Regions from separate parts of the Georgenia daeguensis genome, predicted to be linked through region 2. Evidence: riboswitches for the same ligand, from Rfam matches in the RefSeq annotation. Region 2 holds a riboswitch; the other holds the start of a gene.
What was found. Region 2 has a riboswitch for glycine ahead of ABD774_RS10000 (DMT family transporter). Riboswitches for the same ligand answer to the same signal wherever they lie in the genome.

Region 1: another riboswitch for glycine. It lies ahead of gcvT (glycine cleavage system aminomethyltransferase GcvT); the one in region 2 lies ahead of ABD774_RS10000 (DMT family transporter).

The regions. Positions count from the first base shown of each region.
Region 1 is NZ_BAABBA010000002.1:146,163-154,958, forward strand. It holds gene ABD774_RS02380 (RNA polymerase sigma factor) at 1-1,142, opposite strand, end outside; gene gcvP (aminomethyl-transferring glycine dehydrogenase) at 1,537-4,443, opposite strand; gene gcvH (glycine cleavage system protein GcvH) at 4,440-4,823, opposite strand; gene gcvT (glycine cleavage system aminomethyltransferase GcvT) at 4,907-6,001, opposite strand; glycine riboswitch at 6,054-6,154, opposite strand; glycine riboswitch at 6,155-6,245, opposite strand; gene ABD774_RS02400 (universal stress protein) at 6,351-6,749, opposite strand; gene ABD774_RS02405 (DUF4192 domain-containing protein) at 6,864-8,018, opposite strand; gene ABD774_RS02410 (polyprenyl synthetase family protein) at 8,190-8,796, shown strand, end outside.
Region 2 is NZ_BAABBA010000008.1:133,914-142,709, forward strand. It holds gene ulaA (PTS ascorbate transporter subunit IIC) at 1-520, opposite strand, end outside; gene ABD774_RS09995 (phosphodiester glycosidase family protein) at 744-4,274, opposite strand; gene ABD774_RS10000 (DMT family transporter) at 4,419-5,369, opposite strand; glycine riboswitch at 5,515-5,604, opposite strand; gene ABD774_RS10005 (LLM class flavin-dependent oxidoreductase) at 5,691-6,740, opposite strand; gene ABD774_RS10010 (DUF1905 domain-containing protein) at 6,753-7,064, opposite strand; gene ABD774_RS10015 (class I SAM-dependent methyltransferase) at 7,312-7,839, shown strand; gene ABD774_RS10020 (SDR family oxidoreductase) at 7,845-8,738, shown strand.

The DNA of each region.
Region 1 (8,796 bases), on a different contig from region 2:
CCGTCGGTGAGGCCGAACCGCATCGACACCACGCCGGCCTCGCGCTCGGACAGGGTGTCGAGGACCGCGTGGAGCTGCTCCTGCAGGAGGGTGAAGCTCACCGCGTCGGCCGGCACGACCGCCTCCGAGTCCTCGATGAGGTCGCCGAACTCGCTGTCGCCGTCCTCGCCGAGCGGGGTGTGCAGGGAGATCGGCTCGCGCCCGTACTTCTGGACCTCGACGACCTTCTCGGGCGTCATGTCCAGCTCCTTGGCCAGCTCCTCCGGGGTGGGCTCGCGGCCCAGGTCCTGGAGCATCTGCCGCTGGACGCGGGCCAGCTTGTTGATGACCTCGACCATGTGCACCGGGATGCGGATGGTGCGGGCCTGGTCGGCCATGGCGCGGGTGATGGCCTGGCGGATCCACCACGTGGCGTAGGTGGAGAACTTGTAGCCCTTGGTGTAGTCGAACTTCTCCACCGCGCGGATCAGACCGAGGTTGCCCTCCTGGATGAGGTCCAGGAACAGCATGCCGCGGCCCGTGTAGCGCTTGGCGAGGGAGACCACGAGGCGCAGGTTGGCCTCGAGCAGGTGGTTCTTGGCCAGGTGCCCGTCGTTGGCGATCCACTGCAGCTCGCGGCGGAGCTTGGGCGCGAGGCTGTCGGCCTCGGTCGCCAGCTTCTCCTCGGCGAACAGGCCGGCCTCGATGCGCTTGGCGAGCTCGACCTCCTGCTCGGCGTTGAGGAGCGCGACCTTGCCGATCTGCTTGAGGTAGTCCTTCACCGGGTCCGCGGTGGCCCCGGCCGTGACGACCTGCTGGACCGGCGCGTCGTCGTCGTCGGCGTCCGAGACGACGAAGCCGGTCTCGCCGGCGGCGGCCTCGGCGGCCGCCTCGTCCTCGTCCTTGTCGGGGGTCTGGGGGTCCTCGACGTCCGGCACGGCCTTCAGGGCGCCGTTCTTGGTGCGCGAGCTCGCCTTCGCGGCGGCAGGCTTCGCGGCGGCCGGCGCCTTCTTGGCCGTGGCCTTGGTCGTGCGCGCGGGCGCCTTCGACGTCGCCGTCTTCCGCGCCGGGGCCTCGGGGGCGTGCGCAGCCTGCTCCACCGAGGCCTCAGTGGGCTGGTCCGCGGGGGCGGAGGTGGTCTTGGAGGCAGAGGAGGACGTCACGAAATACCTTTCGGCGGGGTGCGGGGGCCGACGATCGATCCGTTCAGACCGTCGCAACCCTATAATTATAGCCTCAGGTGGCCCGCCCGGCACCCGGAACGCGGTCGTGGTAACACCTGATCCCGGCGAGCGCTGCTGCTCGTCACCTCACGTCAACGCCGGAGCGCGTCCTTCTATGCCCGGCACGGTCTCGGCACCACCACCCCGGTCTCGGCACCACCACGCACCTGGGCGCAGCCGCCCGCACCACCACGTGCCCGGACGCTCACCAAGGCACCACCACGCCTGTAGCAGCACGATCCCCCCACCCCACGTGCCCGGACGGCCGCGCCCTCTCGCGGACGTGACGAGGCCCGCACGCCGGAGCGCGCGGGCCTCGTCCGTCAGGCACGGGTCAGGAGACCGTCCCGTACGCCTCGACCGGCTGGCACGCGCACACCAGGTGCCGGTCGCCGTAGGCACCGTCCACGCGCCGCACGGGCGGCCAGTACTTCCCCTCCACCAGCGAGGGCAGGGGGTACACGGCCTCCGCGCGGGTGTAGGGGTGGTCCCACTCCCCCGTCAGCATCTCCGCCGTGTGCGGGGCGTTGACCAGCGGGTTGTCCTCCCGCGGCCAGGCCCCGGACCCCACCTGCTGCGCCTCTGCGTGGATCGCGACCATCGCCGCGCAGAACCGGTCGAGCTCCGCGAGGTCCTCACTCTCCGTCGGCTCGACCATGAGGGTCCCGGCCACCGGGAAGCTCATGGTGGGCGCGTGGAAGCCGTAGTCGATCAGCCGCTTGGCGACGTCGTCGACGGTGATGCCGGTGGCCGCACGCAGCGGCCGCAGGTCGAGGATGCACTCGTGCGCCACGTGCCCGCTCTCGCCGCGGTAGAGCACCGGGTAGTGGTCCTCGAGTCGTGCGGCGACGTAGTTCGCGGCCAGGACCGCCGCGCCGGTCGCGCGCCGCAGCCCTTCCCCACCCATGAGCGCCACGTACGCCCAGCTGATCGGCAGGATCGAGGGCGAGCCGTACGGCGCGGCCGAGACGGCGCCGGAGCGCCTCTCGCCGTCCTGGGCGAGCGGGTGCCCGGGCAGGAACGGCGCCAGGTGGGCCCGCGCGGCCACCGGACCGACGCCGGGGCCACCGCCGCCGTGCGGGATGCAGAAGGTCTTGTGCAGGTTCAGGTGCGAGACGTCGCCCCCGAAGACGCCCGGCCGCGCGTGCCCGACGAGCGCGTTGAGGTTCGCCCCGTCGATGTAGACCTGACCGCCGGCGGCGTGCACCGCCTCGCAGACCTCGCGGACCTGCTCCTCGTAAACGCCGTGGGTGGAGGGGTAGGTGATCATGATGCAGGCCAGCCGCTCGGCGTGCTCCTCGACCTTGGCGCGCAGGTCCGCCAGGTCGACGTTGCCGCCCTCGTCGGTGGCCACGACCACCACGCGCATCCCCGCCAGGACCGCGGAGGCCGCGTTGGTGCCGTGCGCCGAGGCCGGGATGAGGCACACGTCGCGTGCCGTCTCCCCCCGGGACTCGTGGTAGCCCTTGATGGCCAGCAGCCCGGCAAGCTCGCCCTGCGAGCCGGCGTTGGGCTGGAGGCTGACGGCGTCGTAGCCGGTGGCGGCGGCGAGCCAGCCCTCCAGGTCGTGGATCAGCTGCAGGTAGCCGGCCACGTCCTCGGCGGGGGCGAACGGGTGGATGCGGGCGAACCCGGGCCAGCTGATCGCCGCCATCTCCGCGGCGGCGTTGAGCTTCATCGTGCACGAGCCGAGCGGGATCATGCCCCGGTCGAGGGCGTAGTCCTTGTCCGAGAGCCGGCGCAGGTAGCGCATCATCGCCGTCTCGGTGCGGTACGTGGAGAACACCGGATGGGTCAGGTACTCGCTCGTGCGGGTCATGTCCGCGGGCAGCGCGACCTCCACCGACTCCGCCACCGCCGCCGAAGCCCGAGGGCCCCCCGGCCCGACGGGGTCCACGGCACCGTCGGCGGCCGCGTCCGCGGCGCGCGCGACAGCCGCGGCGAGCGCGGCCACGTCCTCGTCGCCGGTGGCCTCGTCGACGGAGACGCGCACCCGGTCGGCGTCCTGCACCCAGACGGTGATGTTCTCCTCCAGCGCGGCCCGGCGCACGGCGTCGGCCCGGCCGGGCACCACGAGCTCGAGGGTGTCGAAGTAGTGCTCGTGGCTCAGCCGCACGCCGGCCTGCCGCAGCCCGGCCGCCAGGGCCCGGGTGCGGGTGTGCACTGCCTCGGCGATCTCCCGGAGGCCGTCGGGCCCGTGGTAGACGGCGTACATGGAAGCCATGACGGCCAGCAGCACCTGGGCGGTGCAGATGTTGGAGGTGGCCTTCTCGCGGCGGATGTGCTGCTCGCGGGTCTGCAGCGCGAGCCGGAGCGCGGGTGCGCCGTCGACGTCGCGGGAGACGCCGACGAGGCGGCCGGGGAGCTGACGCTCCAGGCCCTTGCGCACGCTGAGGTACCCCGCGTGGGGCCCGCCGAAGCCCAGCGGCACCCCGAAGCGCTGGGTCGAGCCGACCGCGATGTCCGCGCCCAGCTCGCCGGCCGGGGTGACCAGCGTCGCCGCCAGCAGGTCGGCGGCCATGATCACCACCGCGCCGGCGTCGTGCGCCGCACCCACCGCGCGCTCGAGCACGGACCGGGCCAGGACCCGGCCCGACGCTCCCGGCAGCTGGACGAGGACGCCGAAGACGCCGTCGAGATCCGTCCCGTCCAGGCCCTCGCCGAGGTCCGCGACGACGAGCTCGATGCCCAGCGGGGCGGCCCGGGTCTCGAGCACCGCACGGGTCTGGGCAAAGGTGTCGGCGTCGACGACGAAGCGGTCGCCCTTGTGCTTGGTCGCACGCCGCGCGAGGAGCATCGCCTCGGCGGCGGCGGTGGCCTCGTCGAGCATCGACGCCCCGGCGACGTCCAGCCCGGTGAGGTCAGTGACCACGGTCTGGAAGTTCAGCAGCGCCTCGAGGCGACCCTGGGAGATCTCCGGCTGGTACGGGGTGTAGGCGGTGTACCAGGCGGGGTTCTCCAGGACGTTGCGCTGGATGACCGGCGGCGTCAGCGTGTCGTAGTAGCCCTGCCCGATCATCGAGGTGCGCACGGTGTTGCGCGCCGCGATCCCGCGCAGGCGGGCGAGCACCTCGTGCTCGGAGGCGGCCCCGGGCAGGCCGGCGGGCGCCGACCCGTCCTGGATCGAGTCGGGGACGGCGGCGGAGACGAGCTCCTCGAGCGTGGGCACACCGACGGCGGCGAGCATCTGCTCCTGGGCGGCGGCGTCCGTCCCGATGTGGCGGTCGGAGAACTCCCTCACGCGCCCTGCCCCTCGACCAGCGCGCCGTACCCGGCGGCGTCCAGCAGGTTCTCCGGCAGCTCGGTCACGCGCAGGGTGTACAGCCAGCCCTGCTCGTACGGGTCGGCGTTGACGGTCTCGGGGGCGTCGACGGCCTCCTGGTTGACCGAGGTCACCTCGCCGTCGGCCGGGGCGATGAGGTCGGAGACCGACTTGGTGGACTCGATCTCGCCGCACGTCTCCCCCGCCGTCAGGGTCGAGCCCACCTCCGGCAGGTCGAGGTAGACCACGTCGCCCAGCGCCTCGGCCGCGTAGGCGGTGATGCCCACCCGTGCGGTGTCGCCGTCGACGGCGATCCACTCGTGGTCGGCGGTGTACTGGCGGTCGTCGGGGTAGCTCACGGTCGCTCCATTCGGTGGGACTTGCCTGGCAGGGTGTGGGGTCTGGGTGCTGCGGCTCTCGCCGCGAGGGCGGGCCGTCGCGGTCAGCGAGGGCGGCGGTAGAAGGGCAGGTCGACCACGGTCACGGGCTGGCGCCTGCCGCGCACGTCCACCTCGAGGCGGGTGCCCACGGCGGCCCTGTCGCGGTCGACGAGCGCCATCGCGACGGGGTGGCCCAGGGTCGGCGACAGGACGCCGGAGGTGACGGCGCCGATCGCGCCGTCGCCGTCGAGCACGGTGCTGCCGGCGCGGGCGGCGCGGCGGCCCTCGCCGGCGAGCCCCACGAGCACCGTCCCGCTGGGGTGCTGAGCCCGGTCGGCGAGGGCGTCCTTGCCGACGAAGTCGTGCTCGAGGTCGACCACCCGGCCCAGGTTCGCCTCGTAGGGCGTGACGTCGCGGCTGAGCTCGTGCCCGTACAGGGGCATGCCCGCCTCGAGCCGCAGCGTGTCCCGGCAGGCGAGCCCGCACGGCACGACGCCCGACCCGGCACCGGCCTCGAGCAGCGCCGACCACAGCGGCACGGCGGAGGCGGCGGGCACGGACAGCTCGAAACCGACCTCGCCGGTGTAGCCGGTGCGGGCGAGCAGCACGGGGACGCCGGCGACCTCGGCGCGGACCGAGGCGTAGTACCTCAGGGCGGCCAGATCCGTGTCGGTGAGTCCCGCGAGCACCTCGGTCGAGACCGGGCCCTGCAGCGCCACCAGCGCCCGGGCCTCGGTGCGGTCGGCGACGTGCACGTCGGCGCCGGACCGCACGGTGAGCTCGTCCAGCACCACGGTCCGGTTGGCTGCGTTGGCGACGACCAGGAACTCGGTCTCCGCCAGGCGGTAGACGATGAGGTCGTCGACCACGCCGCCGTCCGGGGCGACCATCATCGTGTAGCGCGCCCTGCCGACGGCGAGGGTGGAGCTGCGGGAGACCAGCGCGTGGTCCAGCGCGTCCGCGGCCCCCGGTCCGGACACCTCGATCTGCGCCATGTGCGAGAGGTCGAACAGGCCGGCGCGCTCGCGGACCGCGGCGTGCTCGGCGAGGTCGGAGGTGTAGCGCAGGGGCATCTCCCAGCCGGCGAACGGGGTCATCGCGGCGCCGGCGTCGCGGTGCACGGCGTAGAGCGGGGTGCGCAGGAGGTCGGTGGTCATGCGGGGAGCTCCGTCGGGTCGTCGGACGCGTGCGCGGGCGCGCACGTCGATCGGCTCCCCCTCTGTGCTGGTACCTGAGAGTTTCGGGCGCCGGACGGCGGCCCTTTCACCATGGGTGAGCCCGTGGACGCGTGGACTTCTTTCCAGAGTGGCCTGATCGACACGGTGCGGGGACCTGAGAGATTGCCGGGGCGGTTGCTCCTTCGGTGCGTCGCGGGGGCGACGGCTCTCCCGTGCCGACTGCTGACGGCCCGATATCCAGTTCTGGGTGGCGTCGGAGGATCACCCGCCGCGCGGGGTGCACGCTACCACCGGCGGTGCCGGGAACGCGGTCGCGGCCGCGCCGCGGTCAGGACGCGGCGGGGACGGGCTTGACGGCCAGCACGGGGCAGGGGGCGTCGAGCAGGATGCGCTGCGCGTTCGACCCGAGCACGAGCTTGCCCACCGGGGAGCGGCGGCGCAGCCCGATGACGATCAGCTCCGCCTCGACCTCCTCCGCCGTGGCGACGAGGGACTGCGCGACGTCGTCGGACCGCCGGAGCTGGCGGATGTCGTAGGCGATGTCCGCGTCGTCGAGCAGGTCACGCACGGCGTCGGCCTCGGCCTCCAGCAGCGACGGGTCGTCGCCGCGCGAGCGACGCGCGAGCACCACGATGAGCCGGGAGTCGCGCCGTCGCGCCTCCGCCACGGCGGCGTCCAGCGCCGCCGCTCCCTCCTGCGTGGTCACGTACCCCACGACGATCGTCATGCCTGCTCCGTTCCTGCCGCCTGCCGGGCGGCCCCGTGGACCGTGCCCGGGACGTTACCCGAAACACCGCGGTCACGAGCACCTCACGCACGGCGGGCACGGACGGCGACACCGTCACGGTGTCCGCACCCACGCCGGCGGCATACCCGCCTCCAGCGCCGCCACCACCAGCTCCGCCAGGCGGTGGCCCGGCTCCTCCTGCAGCGCCTGCCGCGCGACCACGTCGGCGCGGGCCCCCTCGTTGCCCCACCAGGCCAGGTACGCCAGAGCACCCAGGGCCGGGCCGCCCCCACCGGGCTCGGCATGGGCGGCCACGGTCTGGGCGAGCGCCGTCGCCCGGCCGACCATCTCGGCGTCCGGCGCCACCTCGGTCTCGAAGGCCCGGACCACCGTCCCGGGATCGAGGTAGTCGCCCGTGCGCCCCTCGGCCGCCTCCATCGTGGCGGCCACCACGGCGTCCCTCACGACCTTGTCGCCGAGCACGACGAGCAGCCGGCCCAGCACCTCGGGGGCCGTGCGCGACCGTTGACCCGGACCGGTCGCGACCGCGGCGTCCCACAACCGGGCGCCCTGCTCCCGCCAGCGCCGCAGCGGCTCCTGGTCGCGGGCGGGCCGGGCACCGGGGACGCCGAACGCGGCGCCGCGCACGAGCGGTGCGCCGCCGCAGGCCCGGCGCACCTCGCGGAGTCGCTCGCGCTCCGCCTCGGCAGCTGCGAAGGCGGTGGCCAGCGCGTCGCCGTCGCGGGTGCGCACGACCGCGAGCTGCGACCGGTCCCCCGCAGCGGCGCGTCCCGCCGTCACCATCGCCGCCGCCGCCGGGGACGCGGTCAGCAGCTCGAGCGGATGGCCGGCCGGCGGGCAGCAGTCGCAGGTGTCGAGATGGCCCCAGCCACGCGGCCCCACCCGCCACGGGTCGAGATCGGGCGCCAGCGGCCACAGGGCCTCGTCCAGGGCGTCGGCGAGATGGTCCACGACGTCGTGGAGCACCCGGTCGTCCTCCTCCTTCGTGTACAGGACGAGGTGGAGGTCCTCGGGCTGCTGGGCGGCGACGTGGCCAGCCAGGACCGCCGCCGCCTCGCCGCCGCTGAGCGGGGACGCGAGGTCGGCGAGGTCCATGCGCGCCACCAGGCCGACCTCCTTCCGGCCGTCCGGGGTGACGCTCACGGCCACGAGAACGGCGGACTCGGCGGGGTGGAAGCCCAGCCGGTACGGGATGAGGGCGATGAGGTCGCGGGGCTGGGACAGTCGGATGGTCTCTGTGGTGGTCATGGGTCCATCCAGCCGCGGAACTCCTGGTGCCCGCGCCGCGCCTGTGCACGGACGCCGCGGCCGCCGCCGGCTGTGCACAGCGGCGGTCGGGTGGACGGACGCGCCGCGCTGTGGACGGGTCAGGGTCTGCGATGTGGACGGTGGGGGTCGCGGGGCGCATAGGGTCGGGTCATGCACAGCACCGCCCTGTCCGACCTCCGCGAGGCCGTCGCCGAGCGGGTCCTCACCGCCCTGGACGACCGCACCGCGCACCTCGCGCACGTGGGCGCGCCGCTGACCGACTTCCTGGCGCCCGCCAGGTCCCTGCTCGGTGGCGGCAAGCGGCTCCGGGCGCTGCTGTGCGGGGCGGGCTGGGCCGCGGCCGCCCCGGACGCCTCGCTGGGGGGGCCCGTGGTCCTCGCGGGCAGCGCGCTCGAGCTCTTCCAGGGTGCCGCACTCGTGCACGACGACGTCATGGACGCCTCGCAGACCCGGCGCGGCATGCCCTCAGCGCACCGCAGGTTCGCCCTCGAGCACGCCGAGCGGGACTGGCTCGGCGACGCCGACGACTACGGTCAGGCGTCCGCCATCGTTCTCGGCGACCTCCTGCTGTCGCTGTCGTCCATGGAGATGGACGAGGCGCAGGCGGCGGTCGGACCCGCGGCCGGGGGCCGGGCGCGGCGGACCTACGACGCGATGACCGCCGAGGTGGCCCTCGGCCAGTACCTGGACGTCCGGTCCCAGGCCCAGCCGTGGGAGGACGACGGCGACGCTGCGCTGGCGCGGGCCCTGCAGGTGG
Region 2 (8,796 bases):
GTGCGATCCACAGCGGCTGCAGCGTCCAGTAGCAGGCGATGATCACCGCGCCGACGATGATCAACGTGGTCCGCGGGATGTCCGTCAGCACCTCCACGAGGGAGGCGGCGATGACGATGCTCATCCAGAACATCAGGTGGCCGGTGAGGTAGACGTACCGCGCGGCCGGGAAGATCCGGACCAGCAGCACGTGGATCGCGAAACCCACCGCGATGATGAGCGGGACGGCCGAGCCCTGCCCGCCGAGGAAGTCGTTGAGGGTGCTGGTCGCCGCGGGCGGCTCCAGCCCGACGGCGGAGGCGACGATGGCCTGGAACGCCACCAGCCCGCCGACGAAGATCTCCACGCCGAGCATGAGGATGACGACGCCGACGACCGCGCGGATCGTCCCGCCGACCACCGCCTCGACAGGCTTGCGCTGCAGCAGCAGGCCGGCGAGGGCGATGAGGCCGATGAGGATCGGCACCTGGTTGAAGATGTTGTTGGCGATACCGGTGAGGATGTCCTGCAACAGTTCCACGGTGGCCTCCTTGCGACCGAGTGCTGCGTGGGTTGCTCACTCCAGTGCCATCATTCTGCTCCCGAGGCGTTCTTTCCTGCCGCACGTACGGCGCATTTCCAGCCTCCGATGGCCCGCCCGCCGTCCGGCGAGACGGGACCGCCACGGGAGACGGAGCGGGGCCGTCCTCTCCCCCGGGAGGACGGCCCCGCTCTCGTTCACCCGGCCGCTCGGCCGGGCGGCCTCACGCCCCGCAGGCCCACGGTGGCCTGCCGAGGCCGCGCTCGAGCGCCTGCGTGTGGTCTGCCGCGCCGCCGGGTGCCTCGGCCGGGGCCGAGCCGGGCGTCTCGCACGCGGGCACCTCGACCTCGGGCACGGTGACGGTGACCTCCTCGGTCACCCCGTTGACGGTCAGCCGCACGGTCGCGGTTCCCGAGCCCACGGCGGTCAGCTCGCCGGTGGCCGGGTTGAGCCGCAGCACGGCCGCCTCGCCCTCCAGCTCGGTGCCCGACCCCGGCTCGGACCCGGCGGAGACGGTCACGCCCTCCCCCGCCCAGTCGGCGCTCATCGGCCAGCCCACCGGAACCGCACGGGTGCCGTCCTGCGTGACCGTCCCGCCGACGACGGCGGTCTCCCCGAGCGTCAGCTCGGCCGGCACGTCGAGCGTGAGCGAGTCGACCCGGGCGCGGACCTCGGCCCGCATCCAGTCCAGCCGGTCGGTCACGGGTGCGGGGCTCTGGCCCACCACGCCGTCGGCCGGGTCGATGCCGAGCAGCGTCCACCCGGTGAACCCGCCGTTGTCCGGCGTGGAGGCCGGCGACTTGCCCGAGTTGCCGTTGATGACGTTGGAGACGCCGTCGAAGCTGCGGGCGTGGAACGCGCCGACGTGGGCGTTGACGGCCGCGACGGACTTGCCGGAGGTGGCCCGGAAGTCGGCGAGCGCCTCGTCGACCGCCGCGGCCTCGTACCGGTCGGACAGCTGCGAGGCGTCGTCGGGCAGCGGGTCCTCGGTCGGGTGGTGGAAGAACACCATCACGCCGGTGACCGCGGGGTCGGACGCCGCCGAGGCGAGGGAGTCCTCCAGCAGCCGGATCTGGTCCAGCCCGCCGGCCCGGAGGGACCCGGCGGAGGTGTCGAGCGTGACGACCCGCGTGCCGGCCACGTCCACCACGTTCTGCGCCGGCCCGAACGCTGCCTCGAAGGCCCCGATGGAGCCGCCCATGATCTCGTGGTTTCCCGGCACGTACAGGTACGGGACGGCGTCGCCGACCTCCTCCTCGAGCACCCGCCTGGCCAGGTCGAAGTCGATCGTGGCGCCCTCGTCGACCAGGTCGCCGTTGACGACCAGCAGGTCCGGGTCCTCGGCGACGATCTCCCGCAGCGTCCGCCGCGCGGCCGCGACGGTGTCGGAATCCGGGGCGCGGCCGACGAACTGCGCGTCCGACATCACCGCGATCCGCTGGGCGTACCCGTCCACGGTGCCGTCCGTGACGATCACCGGGTCGTGCACCGGCGCCAGCACCGGCTGCTCGACGTCGGGGGCGACGACGGCCCTGATGTCCGTGAACGCGACGTCGCCCTGGTAGCTGGCGGTGGAGCGGGTCTCCATGATCCGCACGCGCTCGAGCGTGAGGGGGAACGGCGTGCCCGCCGGGACCGTGAACGTGGTCTCCTTCCAGCCCTCCCAGGTGATCATCGGCCCGTCGAGCTGCTTGACCACGCCGTCGCCGTCGCGCACCTGCAGGCGCGGCCAGGCGCCGGTGGCGTCGCCGTCGATCAGCATCGTGATGGCCTGCGGCTGGCCGGGCACGGGGATGGGCGCGGGCGCGACGGCGTAGGAGCCGCGGGTCGCCGTCGACGTCGTGAAGTCGTGCGTGAGCCGCAGCGCCGCCTGCCCCTGGGGGCCCTCCGCCACGGTGAGCGTGCCGGTGGCGCGCGCCTGCGCGAAGGTCCACGACGCGCCGTCGGACAGGTCCGTGACCGGCTTGGTGGTCAGGCCGACGGTGACGGGCAGCTGCACGACGGTCCCGGCCACCTCCAGCTGGGCGAGCGCCGAGCCGGAGCCGGTGGTCGCGGTGATCGTGAAGGCCCCCAGGCCGGCCGGCTCGATGGTGAACCCCTCGTCGATGGAGGCGTCGACGTCGGAGACCTCGATCGGCGCGGAGAACCCGTCGGCGTCGTGGCCGGTGAGGGAGACGGTGGCGGTGTCGCCCTCGCCCTCCATGGCGATCTGCGAGGTCGACGCGGTGACGTGGTCCAGCGGGCCGAGCACGGTGAGGTTCGTGGCGCCGGTCAGGCCGGACGCCTTGTACGTGACAGTCGCGGGGCCGGGAGTGACGCCCTCCAGTACGGCGCCGGTCTTCGTCTGCTCGGTGAGAACGGCGTTGGCGTCGGCGCCGTTCGGCAGCGAGCCCGGCGAGGTCACGGTGAACCGGCCCTCGGCGTCGGTGCCGGCGAGCTGGTCGGTCAGGCCGACCCCCTCGACGGTTCGGTGCAGTCCGGGGATGACGTGGTGGGCGTCGTCGCCGTCGAGGGCGGGGCGCACGGCGACGTCGGTCAGCTCCTCGGTGTCGGCGGAGGAGAAGAACGCCAGGGAGTTGGCCACCACGCGCTGGGAGCCGTCGGAGGGGACATTGACGAGCTCGGGCTCGGTGCCGCCGGCGGGGCGGGCCACCATGGTGGTGGAGCCGCCGCCGTCGATGTTGACGGCGTTGTGGGCGCCGAGGTCGATCATGAGCTCGGCCATCTCCACGCGGGTCAGGCCGCGGGCGGTGGCGCTGCGCCCGTCCACCGTTGCGACGAGGAGCTCGGAGCCGTCCTCGGTCAGCCCGAGGACGGTGCGGGCGGCGACCGGCTCGTCGGGGAAGTCGGCCAGCTGCCCGTCCAGGACCAGCGGGACGTTGCCGCCGATCCCGAGGTCGACGTCGGAGCTCGGGGAGATCGTCACGTCCACGGCCTGACCGACCGCCAGGGCGCGCAGGGCGGCGGCGCCGGTGCCGCGGCCCAGCAGGACCTGACCGCCCGCGGGGAAGGTGGGCACCCCGGCCCCGTCGGTCACTGCGGTGACGGTGCCGCCGGAGACGACGGCGGTCGCGACGTCGGTCTCGCCGGGCAGGCCGGCGGGGCGGTCGAGGGAGGCGTTCCCCCACCGCTCGTTGTAGACGCCGATCGAGTCGGCCGGGACGGTCGCGCGGTTGAGGCCGGCCAGCTCGTGGGTGGTCCCGCCCGCGGTGAGGGTGCCGGAGGCGGAGAGGTACTCGACGGCCGCGACGCCGTCGGTGAGCGTGAACGCCGGGAACGGCTGGCTGTAGCCGTTGATGACCTCGCCGTCGCTGATCGTGGTGAAGATCGGGGCGTTGGTGAAGTTCATGTCGAAGTGGTTGCCGTTGACGGCGGCGACCGCCCCGGTGCCCTCGACCTGGTCCAGCACGGTGGCCGGGGATGTGGTGGAGCCCGAGTCGAGGACCTTCATGCTCAGGGTCGGCTCGGTGAGGTCCGCCTTGAGGATGTTGCCCGACGTCCAGCCCTTCTCCTCCAGGCGCTGGAAGCTGGTCAGGTCCAGGCCCGGCGCGACCGCCTGGGTGGAGACCTCGTGGAGCACGGACCCGTCGGCGTCGAGGTCGAGCCCGTTGTCGTCGCCGACGGTGACCAGGTCGGCGAGGGTCTCGGCGTCGGTCGGCTCGGTGGTGGCCAGCGCCGGCAGGGCGCCGACGGCGGCGAGGCAGAGGCCGGCGCCGGCGAGCGCGGCGGTCAGTCTTCGGGCAGGAAGGTGCACGGTTCCCCCGGATGATCGGTGCGGGCTGGCGCGGCCCGGACGTCGTCGTCCGGCCGCGGTTACCGACCGTAGCGAGGGGATATGGCTCGGTGATGAACGGCGGGTGAGCGGTTGTGGCCACGGCCGGTACCTGCCACCCCCGGCTCAGCCCCGCCGGCCCCCGAGCAGCGGGACGACGCCCGCGATGACGATGAGCCCGGCCCCGACGGCGGCGAGCGCCGAGATGCCCTCGCCGAACAGGGCGGCACCGAGCAGCAGCGCCACCACGACCTCCCAGTAGGACAGGCCGGAGAGCTCCGCGGCGCGCAGGTGCTTGCCCGCCACGACGAGCAGGCCGAGCGCGAGGAGCCCGCAGACGAGGAAGAACGCGGCGGCCCACGCCCAGTGGGTCGCCGTCATCCCGGACAGGTCGGGCCGCACCACGGCGACCAGGGCCGCGGTCCCCAGCGTGCCGAAGGCGAAGTTCCAGAAGCTGCGCACGTCCGCCGGCATGTCGGCGCGGTACCGGTAGCACAGCAGCGCCGCCCCGTAGAAGATCCCGGAGGCGATGCCGAGCCCGACGCCCAGGGCCTCCTGCCCGGACGCCGCGGCGGGCTCGCCGCCGACCAGGCCCGCCGCCAGCGTCATCCCGACGAAGCTGGTGACGAGGGAGACCACCTCGAGACGGGTCATCGACTCCTTGAGCAGCACCCACGCCAGGGCGGCCGAGAGGACCGGGCCCAGGTAGTGCAACGCCACGGCGAGCGCGAGGTCGACGAGGACGGTCGCGGAGAGCAGCGTCGCCAGCGACAGCCCGAGGAAGACACCGCCCAGCACGACGGACCAGGACAGGCGTGTGCGGCGCAGGACGCCGAGGCGGCGGCCGGCGGCGAGGACGACCAGCATCCCGATCGCGCCGACCAGCATGCGGCCCATCGTGAGCGCCTCGCCGATCGGTGCGCCGGACGGAGTGGCCAGGCGGCCGAACACCCCCGCGGTGCCCATGGCGGTGGCAGAGACGACGATCGCGACGACGCCGAGGCGGCGGTTGCGGGCCGGGGCGCCGGCACGAGTGATCTCGGGGACGCGCACGGGCGCGTGGGCGGACAGTGCCACAGAACTCCTCAGGACGGGCACGCGCGGGGGCGCGCAGAGCGGGCGGATCGATCCCCGCTCTGTCATCGGACCTGAGAGCTTTCACGGGCCGCGGCCCGGTTACACCGTCGGTGGACCCCCGAGGGGGTCGCTTTCCAGAGGAGCCTCGCCGGCGGCGGTCTTGGGGGCCTGAGAGATTCCCGGGGAGGTTGCTCCTTCGGCGCCCGCTGCTGCGGGACTCTCCCGCCGCGGTTCGGTGGCGTGTTCAGTTGTGGAGGTTTCAAGTATGCCTTACCGGACCGCAACGGCGGCAAACGCGGCGCGGCGCGCGCGTGCAGGGCGTCAACCTGCGGGTGACCACCCGAACGCCGGCGCCACGTGCCGGGCGATGTTCTCCAGCAGCTGGGCGTTGTACTCGACACCGAGCTGGTTCGGCACCGTGAGCAGCACCGTGTCCGCCGCCGCCACGGCCGCGTCCTTGCTCAGCTCCTCCGCGATGACGTCGGGCTCCCCGGTGTAGCTCTTGCCGAACCGTGCGCGGACGCCCTCGAGCATGCCGACCTGGTCGTGCCGCTCGTCCTCGCGGCCGCCGAAGTAGGCGCGGTCGAGGTCGGTGGTGAGCGGGATGACGCTGCGGCTGACCGAGACGCGGGGCTCCCGCTCCCAGCCGGCGTCCCGCCAGGCCTGGCGGTAGAGCTCGATCTGCTCGGCCTGCAGCTCGTCGAACGGCACGCCGGTGTCCTCGCTCAGCAGCGTCGAGCTCATAAGGTTCATCCCCTGCTCCGCCGTCCACCGCGCGGTGGCCCGCGTCCCCGAGCCCCACCAGATCCGCTCGGGCAGGCCCGGCGAGAGCGGCTGGATCGCGAGCGGGGCGTCGCTCCCGGTCATCCGCGGGTTCGCGCGCGCCACCCCCGCGCCGTCGATCGCGGCCCGGAAGAGCTCGGTGTGCGCACGGGCCATGTCGGCGTCGCTCTGCCCCTCGGCGGGGACGTAGCCGAAGGACTCGTACCCGCGCAGGGCCGTCTCGGGCGAGCCGCGGCTGACGCCGAGCTGGAGGCGCCCGCCGCTGATGAGGTCGGCGGCCGCCGCCTCCTCGGCCATGTAGAGCGGGTGCTCGTAGCGCATGTCGATCACCCCGGTGCCGATCTCGATGCGCGAGGTGCGCGCGGCGATCGCGGAGAGCAGCGGGAAGGGCGAGGCGAGCTGGCGGGCGAAGTGGTGCACGCGCACGTACGCGCCGTCGATGCCCAGCTCCTCCGCGGCAACGGCGAGCTCGATGGTCTGCAGCAGGGCGTCCGCGGCCGTGCGGGTCTGGGACCCAGGCACCGGCTGCCAGTGCCCGAACGAGAGGAAGCCGATGCGCTTGCGGTGCGTCCCGCCGTCCGTGGTCATGGCCGCATCCTCTCAGCCGGCCCCGACGTCGAGCAGGGTGAGCCGGACCCGCGCCGTGTCCCCCGCCTCCAGCCGCTCCGCCTTCCGCACCGCCTTCTTGATGGGCAGCACGTAGGTGCGCCGGCCGCTGTCGGGGAAGACCGACGTCCGCCACACCGTCCTGCCGACGACGACCTCCACCCGCACCGAGCCGAAGCCACGCTCGTACGGGGCGCTCAGCTCGAGGATCTCGTCGGCCACCTCCGTGGGCAGCGAGACGAACGTCCAGGTGTCCATCTGCCGGGCGTCCCAGAGCCACAGCGCGGCGTCGAACTCGTAGGTCACGGCGGCATGCTCCCGGCGCTGGGCCCGCGGGTCAACCGGTTTGGCGACCGGTCAACCGGTTCGGCGGCCGGCCCACGGTTCGGCGGCCAGCCACGACGGCGGACGGCGAGGGCGGCGCCCCGGCCGCACGCCGTCGCTCGAAAATGCCGTGCCCCCGCCGGGCCGGGAGGGCACGCTCTCCCCGTACCGACCGGTCCGGCCGGCGGCGATGACGTCACGCGCGTCCGGACGATGAGGAGGTTGTGCGGTGGCTCGCGTGCCGACCCGGATCGACGCCGCGATCCGGCACCTCGACCCTGCGGGGACCGAGCGGGTTCTCGAGATCGGCGGCGGCACGGGCGTGGCGGTCGAGATCCTGCTCGACACCTTCCCCCGTCTCACGTGCACCGCCGTCGACCGGTCCGCCCGTGCGGTCGACCAGACCCGACGGCGCAACGCCCGGTTCGTCGAGGAGGGGCGGCTGACCGTCGTGGAGGCGGACGTCGCCGACCTGACGGCCGCGCTCGGCGCGGACGCCACGTTCGACCTCGCCCTGGCCGTCAACGTCAACGTCTTCTGGACCCGGCAGGCGGTGCACGAGGCCGGCGCCCTCGCCGCGCACCTGCGACCGGGCGGGCGCCTGTGCCTCGTCTACGAGCTGCCGGACGGGCGGCGGCCCCGCGAGGACGTGGCGGACCGCGTGGTCCGCTCCCTCGACGTCCCGGGTCTGCGGACCGCGGTCCGCGCCGAGGACGGTCTGCTGGTGGTCACCTCCAGACGCGATCTGGGAGGGTGAGCCCCGTGACCGACCACGCCGTCCCGCAGAGTCCCGCCGCCCCACGGCGAACGCACGTCGTCACCGGCGCCGACTCGGGGATCGGTGCCGAGCTGGTCGGGCTGCTGAGGTCCGCCGGTGACCGGGTGCTCACCTGCGGCCTGGGCGACGGGGTCGACGTGCGCGCCGACCTGGCCACCGCGACCGGACGCACCGCACTCGTGACGGCCGTGGAGCGGCTCGCCCCCGACGGCCTCAACGGCGTCGCCCTGGTCGCAGGGATCGACGACCGCGGCCCGGCCACCGTCTCGGTGAACTACTTCGGCACGACCGCGGTGCTCGACGGGCTCCGCCCCCTCCTCGCGCGCCGACCCGCCCCGCGGGCGACCGTGGTCACCTCCGCGTCGTCGCTCTCGGCCGGCGATCTCGCCGTCGTCGAGGCCTGCCTGGCCGGGGACGAGGCGGCGGCGCGGGCGGCCGCCGGGGGTGCGGCCGGGCGGGGACGGGGCGCCGTCATCTACCGCTCGACGAAGATCGCGCTGAACCGCTGGGTCCGCCGCCAGGCCGCGGACGCCCGGTGGGCCGGCGCGGGGATCACGCTCAACGCGGTCGCACCTGGCGTGGTCGACACCGAGACCGCCCGGCGGACGATGCTCGGCAACGCCGCACAGGCACGGGTCCTCGCCGAGGCGTTGCCCCAGCCGCTGGGCATCCCCGGACCCGTCCGCGCGGTGGCGAGCGTGATCGCCTGGACGCTGGCGGAGGAGAACGCCTTCATGACCGGGCAGGTGCTCTTCGTCGACGGCGGCGCCGACGCGGTCCTCCGCGGTGAGGGGCCCTACGAGGACGGGGTGCGCTACAGCCCCGCGGCGGTGGCCAGGATGGTCTTCTGGTCAGCGGTGGCGCGCCTGCGGCGCTGATCACCGGAGCGCCGAGCCAGCCGCCGACCGGGCCGCCGGAGCGCCGAGCCAGCCGCCG